2 linked regions of the Sediminicoccus sp. KRV36 genome follow. Each later gene encodes a partner of the first gene's protein in a complex. Links are inferred from orthologs where the notes say so. Each region holds a gene or a part of one and is shown in the gene's direction. Other genes may lie near its edges.

Evidence for each region. The genes of interacting proteins can lie anywhere in the genome.
Region 2: the proteins of LHU95_RS02085 (region 1) and dnaG are in contact, whole or in part, in a crystal structure (PDB 2R6A), measured with the Geobacillus stearothermophilus proteins. The link is inferred for Sediminicoccus sp. KRV36 from one-to-one orthologs. Residues at the interface, in WP_033016901.1 of Geobacillus stearothermophilus: Ser13, Glu15, Ala16, Gln18, Glu91, Leu92, Asp94, Ala95, Val96, Pro97, Thr98, Ala99, Ala100, Asn101, Tyr104, Tyr105, Ile108; in WP_049624496.1 of Geobacillus stearothermophilus: Lys456, Leu457, Leu458, Pro459, Ala460, Asn463, Ala464, Leu467, Leu535, Leu536, Ile537, Ala538, Gln544, Glu545, Asp548, Tyr549, His552.

Annotation. Positions count from the first base shown.
Region 1 is NZ_CP085081.1:436,762-440,109, forward strand. The notes cover bases 455-3,348. They hold LHU95_RS02085 (replicative DNA helicase), read left to right. Parts: upstream 455-1,095; coding sequence 1,096-2,601; downstream 2,602-3,348. Other genes in these bases: LHU95_RS02080 (tetratricopeptide repeat protein), read left to right, coding at 455-988; alr (alanine racemase), read left to right, coding at 2,602-3,348. Outside these bases: more of LHU95_RS02080, read left to right, coding at 1-454. UniProt on the Escherichia coli protein: The main replicative DNA helicase, it participates in initiation and elongation during chromosome replication. Travels ahead of the DNA replisome, separating dsDNA into templates for DNA synthesis.
Region 2 is NZ_CP085081.1:1,182,839-1,186,183, forward strand. What follows is about bases 455-3,345. They hold dnaG (DNA primase), read left to right. Parts: upstream 455-948; coding sequence 949-2,742; downstream 2,743-3,345. Other genes in these bases: LHU95_RS05255 (class I SAM-dependent methyltransferase), read right to left, coding at 455-660; rpoD (RNA polymerase sigma factor RpoD), read left to right, coding at 2,784-3,345. Outside these bases: more of LHU95_RS05255, read right to left, coding at 1-454. UniProt on the Escherichia coli protein: RNA polymerase that catalyzes the synthesis of short RNA molecules used as primers for DNA polymerase during DNA replication.

The DNA of each region.
Region 1 (3,348 bases):
TTCGGCCGCCCCCGCACCACCTTCGCTTTCCCCCCTCGCCAATCCTGATCTGCGCGATTGGCGTGGCCCGCTGGAGGAGTCTGCGGGAACCGATCCGGTCTGGCCCGCCCCGGGGCTGAGGCTGCGCAGCCTGGACCCGCAGGGAATGGGTGGGCGCCTTTTCGTGACACCGATTACCCCGCAGCAGCGCTCGCCCGGGGAGTTGCCCGAATACGGGCTTTACCTCCGGGCCGAGGGCGATGGCGCGGAAATCGGCTTCGCCCTCTCGGCCGATGCGGGGGCGGGCCCGATCCGGATGGCGCTGGAGATGCATGCGCCGCACGCCGCCGCCGGGCTGGACGTCTCCATCCTGCTCCAGGCTTCCGTGGCGGATGGGCCGGAGCCACGCTTGCTGCGGCAGATCAGGGCCGAGGCCCGGCCGAGGCTGCATCGCTTCGACCTCCAGCTGACCGAGGCGGAGGGCCGGCTGTTGCGTGCCGCCGGTCTGGATCTGGTGCTGCGTCTTGAAACGCCGGGGGTGCTGCAGCTTCATCCGCCGCGCGCCCTGGCCCGGCTGGCAACTCCCCAGACGGCCGAGATCGGCTTCGAGACACCCTTCATGGCCCTGCCCATTCCGCCCGCAGAGCCGGCGGACCCGGAATTGATGGAACTGGCCTGCCCCTTCACCTCCATCAGCATTCTCGCCGTGCCGGAGGCCATGACGCAGACCATCCGCCGTATCCTGGAGGGCACCGCCGCCGCCTTCGAATGCGTGGTGACGCTGGAGCCCGGATGGCCGGAATCGCTGATCCGGACGCTGCACGCCCTGGCCGCGCAGGATCCACGTCTGCGTATCCTGCCGGCCGGCGCGGCTTCGGCCACGGGTTGGCTCGCATTGGTCGAGATGCCGCCCGCGGGGGATGCCGGCTGGCTGGCGGCGCTGCACCGCGACGCCGCGCGTCAGGGCCGGGCGGAGGCGCCGGGCGTCGTGCTGGAGTGGTGCGGCTGAGGCTGCCTCGCCGGGCCGGATCATGGCCGCCGGGGCAAACGACCCCCGCTATCCACAGGGGCTTCACCATGGCGGCGGCATGCGGTCCAGGCTAGGGTGATTGCCACATGAACAGCATCCATCCGCCGCAAGACGACCGGGGCCTTTTCGGCCTCGGCTCCCGCCTGCCGCCGGCCAGCCTGGAGGCGGAGCAGGCCCTGCTCGGCGCGCTTCTGGCCAATAACAAGGCTTATGAGCGGGTCAGTGAGTTCCTTGAGGCCGAACATTTCGCGGATGCCATCCATGGCCGCATCTACAGCGCCATTCGCCGCCGGGTGGAAAATGGCCAGCTCGCCGATGCGGTGACCCTGCGCCACGAGTTTGAGCACACGGGCGAATTGGCCGAGGTGGGCGGCCCCGCCTATCTGGCGCAATTGCTGGGTGCGATGGTCGGCATCGTCAATGCTGGCGAATACGGCAAGCTGATCCATGATTGCTACATCCGTCGCCAGCTGATTGATCTCGGCGAGCAGGTGGTGAACCGCGCCTTCGGCGCCGAGCCCGAGCTGGAGGGCAAGCATCAGATCGAGGCGGCCGAACAGCAGCTTTTCGACCTCGCCACCGAAAAGGCCAGCGAGGGCGGGGCGATCAGCTTCGAACGCGCGCTGATCCGCGCTGTAGAGGTGGCGGCCAAGGCGAAGGAAAGCGGTGGTGGCGTCTCGGGCCTTGCGACGGGCCTGCGGGACCTCGATGCCAAGATGGGCGGGCTGCATGATTCGGATCTGATGATCCTGGCCGGGCGCCCGGGCATGGGGAAGACGGCGCTCGCCACCAAGATCGCCTTCGGCGCCGCCAAGGCCCTCCTGCGGGAAGCCGAGGAAACCGGCGGCAAGCCAGGCCAGGTGGCGATATTTTCGCTGGAAATGAGCGCCGACCAGCTGGCCAACCGCCTGCTTTCGGAAGCCAGCCGCATCCAGGGCGACCGGATCAGGCGCGGCGAGATCAGCCAGCGCGAATTCGACCATTTCGTCGGCGTCAGCCGCGAATTGTCGCAATTGCCCATCCTGATTGACGATACGCCCGCCATCACGCTCTCGGCGTTGCGCACGCGCTGCCGGCGGATCCAGCGCACCAAGGGGCTGCGCTTCCTGGTGGTGGACTACCTGCAGCTGATGCGCCCCGCGGCCGGCACGCGGCCGGAATCGCGCGTGCTGGAAATCAGCATGATCACCCAGGGGTTGAAGGCCATCGCCAAGGAACTCGCCATTCCGGTCATGGCGCTGTCCCAGCTTTCGCGCGCCGTCGAGCAGCGCGAGGACAAGCGCCCGCAGCTGAGCGACCTGCGTGAATCCGGCTCGATCGAGCAGGATGCGGACAGCGTCAGCTTCATCTATCGCGATGAGTATTATTTGAAACAAAAAGAACCAAAAATCACGAACTTCCCTGATGATTCAAAGTTCCAGGACGCCATGACGCGGTGGCAACAGGACATGGAACGCGCGCACAGCAAGGCCGATCTGATCATCGCGAAGCAGCGCCATGGCCCCACCGGCACCATCCCGCTCTTCTTCGAGGCTGAATTCACCCGCTTCGGCGACCTCGACACCACGCATGAGCAAAGCTATGGCGACTGAATGGCGCATGGCCTCCTGACGATTGATTGCGGCGCGGTGGTGCGCAACTGGCGCCGCCTGTGCGAGATCCATGCGGGCGGCGCCGTCGCGGCGGTGGTGAAGGCCAATGCCTATGGGCTGGGCGCCGCGCCCATCGCGACCGCGCTGCGCGACGCCGGCTGCCGCCATTTCTTCGTCGCCACGGTGGATGAGGGCGAGGCCCTGCGCAAGGTGCTGGATGACGGCCCGATGATTGCCGTGCTGGATGGCTTCCGGGCCGGCCGCCACCCGCGCCTGACGCCCGTGCTCAATAGCCTGGAACAGATCGAGGCCCATGCGGGGCAGGTCATCCTGCATGTGGATAGCGGCATGTCCCGCCTGGGCCTGCCCGTGGACGAGCTGGAAGCCCTGGCGCGCGATCCGGGCCGGCTCGCGCATCTCGAGACGCTCTTTGTCATGACCCATCTGGCGGCGGCCGAGGATGTGCGCCATCCGTTGAACGCGGCGCAGCTCGCCCGCTTCAATGAGGCGTGCCTGCGCTTGCCGCGCGCCCGGCGCAGCATCGCCAATTCCTCGGGCATTTTCCTGGGGCCGCGCTTCGCCAGCGAATTGGCGCGGCCGGGGGCGGCGCTTTACGGCATCAACCCCACACCCGGCCGGCCCAATCCGATGGAGCCCGTTTTCACCCTTGCGGGGCAGGTGCTGCAATTGCGTGACATTCCCGCTGGCCAGACGGTGGGCTATGGCGGCGCCTGGCTGGCCACCCGC
Region 2 (3,345 bases), 750 kb from region 1 along the record:
ATGCGTTGTGTCGATGAATAATATATCGCCATCAGAGAGATTTTTGTTCAGGAAATCCAGCTGAATATCTTGTGCTTTTGATTTGATCAATTCGATATTTTCTATGCCGTATAGGAAATCTTTCGGGAAAGGTTCAATTGCAATATGGCGACCTGATCCATTCTTTTTGAGGGCGGCCTGAGCAACAAGTGTGGATGTGCCACATCCAATTTCAATGATATTTTTTGGCTTTAATTTCCTAATCATGCAATAGTAAGACATTGCGTCGCTATAGCTGAATGGGCCGTGCGTCCACGAGTATTCTGCTGGATCAGACGAATGTTTTGGTGGATCAAATTCATTTGAAAAAATACTGAGTTCAATCAAAAAGTTTTTCAAAAAATCTGCGTCTTGGAAAATATAATCAAGGCATATATTTGATTTTTTCGAAAACGCATCTTCAATTTCGGAGATTTTTGGAATCTCCGAATAAACATCAGACCGAGTAATCGTCACCCCGGCTTCCTGTAAAAAGCGACGGAGCTTGGATGGCGCGAACACCAATTTTTTGAGTGTCGCGGCCAGCTCTTGCATCTCTGCATCATCGTAGCAGACGACGTCGTCAGCGACATACTGCCCCCGCGGGATGGACTTCAAGATCTGAAGCGTCTTCGGCAACATGGGCGCTGCTCCTGCTGCGCGGGGAGATATCGACATCATTCGGCCAAATGACGCCGTTTGCACCCATAAAGATGCAGCACAAACAAGCCGACGACGACCCCGGCCGGCAACAGGCCAAGCGGCGCCGGCCGGCCCCAAACTGCCCGGCCGCCGTGTACCCCCGCCTGCAAGCGGGCCCCTTCGGCAAGCGTGGCGCCCGCCGGAATGCGGCCCACCGTGGCAGGTCCGCCTTGGTTTCCCCATCGAGATTTCAGCGGTCCGCAATAGCGTCTAATCTGCGCCCCGCAGATGGCGCTTCCTCCCAACTTTCTCGATGAACTTCGCGCCCGGACCCCGATGCCGGGGCTGGTCGGCCGGCGCGTGCGGCTCTCGAAATCCGGGCGGAACTGGAAGGGCCTCTGCCCCTTCCACAATGAAAAATCGCCATCCTTCTATGTCTATGATGACAGCTTCCACTGCTTTGGCTGCGGCGCGCATGGCGACGCCTTCGCCTTCATCATGCGCGCCGAGGGCGGCGGCTTCATGGAGGCCGTCGAGCGCCTGGCCGGCGAAGCCGGGCTCGACATCCCCAAGCCCACGCCCGAAGCCGCCGCCCGCGAACGCCGCGCGAAGGATCTTTACGGCGTGCTCCAGGCCGCCGAAGCCGCCTATGCCCGCCGCCTGCGCACCCCCGAAGGTGCCGAGGGCCTCGCCTATCTCCAGCGCCGGGGCCTGACCGAGGAGACGATCAGGCATTTCGGCCTTGGCTGGTCCGGCGCCGGGCGCGGCGCCTTGCTCGCCGAACTCCGCGCCGAGGGCATCGAGCAGGCCCAGCTCATCGAAGCCGGCCTGATGCAGGAGCGCGAGGGCTTCAACGGAGAGGGGGCCCGCGTGGTGGACCTGTTCTTCAACCGCGTCATGTTCCCCATCCGTGACCGGCGCGGCCGCACCATCAGCTTTGGCGGCCGCATCCTCGGCGATGGCCAGCCGAAATACGTGAACGGGCCGGAGACGGTGCTGTTTTCGAAGCGCCGCAACCTCTACGGCCTGGACCTCGCGCGGGAGGGCGTGTTTCGCGGCGCCACCCTCCTGGTGGCCGAGGGCTATATGGACGTGATCGCGCTGCACCAGGCGGGGTTCACGGGTGCCGTCGCCCCCCTCGGCACGGCCCTGACGGAGGACCAGTTGCAAGCCCTCTGGCAGGTGAGCCCGGAGCCGGTGCTCTGCCTCGATGGCGATGCCGCCGGCCAGCGTGCCGCGGCCCGCACGGCGGAGCTGGCCATGCCCCTGCTGGCCCCGGAACGCTCGCTGCGCTTCATCACCCTGCCGGGCGGCGAGGATCCGGATACCCTGATCCGGCAAAAGGGGCCGCGCGGCTTCCAGACGCTGCTGGATGCCGCGCAACCGCTCGCCGAGGCGATCTTCGGCCTGATCGTGGGGGGAAGGCTGCCCGAGGCCCCGGAGGCGCGGGCCGCCCTGCGCAACCGCCTGGCCGGCATCGCGCAGACCATCCCCGACAAGGCGCTGGCCAGCGAATTTCGCAGCGCCTTCTTCAATCGCTTCTTCGAGCTCTCGCGCAAGCCGGGCAAGCGGGCAGCGCCGCGGCACCCCCGCCCGGTGGTGGACCCCGAGGGCATCCAAGCCGAGCGCGCGCGCATCATTCTCGCCATCTGCATCCATCAGCCGGAGATTTTGCGGGATGCGCAGGAGCCGCTGGCCCTGCTGGATTTGCCCGATGGCCCCGCCCGGCAGGTGAGAGATGCGCTTTTGGCGTGGATCGAAGGTGCCGCGCGCCTTGACTCGGGCGAGTTGATCGCCCACCTCGCCCTGTGCGGGATCGCTCCAGCCGCTGACTGGGTCCTGCGCGCCTCTGGTTTGCCGATGGAGGCACGCCCTGGCGCGCAACCCAAGGAGGCTCTGGACGCTTTCTGGCAGATGTTTGGTTTCCTCCGGGGTGAGGCGGAGCTGGCCGAGGACGCTCGGGCAGCCCAAATGGCGTTTGCGGCGACCAATGATCCGGCCGCGCAAATCCGCCTGATCCGCCTGACCGAGGCGCTCGACGCGCTGCGGCGTGGCGAGTCGGACGAAGCGGACGCGGTATAGTGGGGGGGTATTTCTCCCCCGGCACGAGAATGGAGTGACGCATGGCGACCAAGACGGCGAATGGCAGCGAGACGGCCGAAGCGCGCGAGGAAGCGGTCGAAGGCGTGCTGCTCGACATCACCTCCGCCGCCGTCAAGAAGCTCATCGCCCGTGGCAAGGAGCGCGGCTACGTCACCTATGACGAAGTCAACGCCGCCATGCCGCAGGAGCAGGTGAGCAGCGAATTCATCGAGGACACGCTCTCCTCCCTCTCGGAAGCCGGCATCAACGTCGTCGAGGCCGAGGAATCCGAGGAGGGTGAAGCCAAGCCCGCGAAATCCGAGGATGGCGAGGAAAAGGAAGAAGAAGAGGCCGGCGGCAATGTGGACGAGGAAAGCCTCGGCCGCACCGACGACCCCGTGCGCATGTATCTGCGCGAGATGGGCAGCGTCGAACTGCTGAGCCGCGAGGGCGAGATCGCCATCGCCAAGCGCATCGAAGCCGGGCGCGACATGATGATCACGGGCCTCTGCGAGAGCCCGCTGACCTTCAAGGCCATCATCGCCTGGTATGAAGCGCTGAAGGCCGAGCCGCCGCGCATGCTGCTGCGCGATGTGATCGACC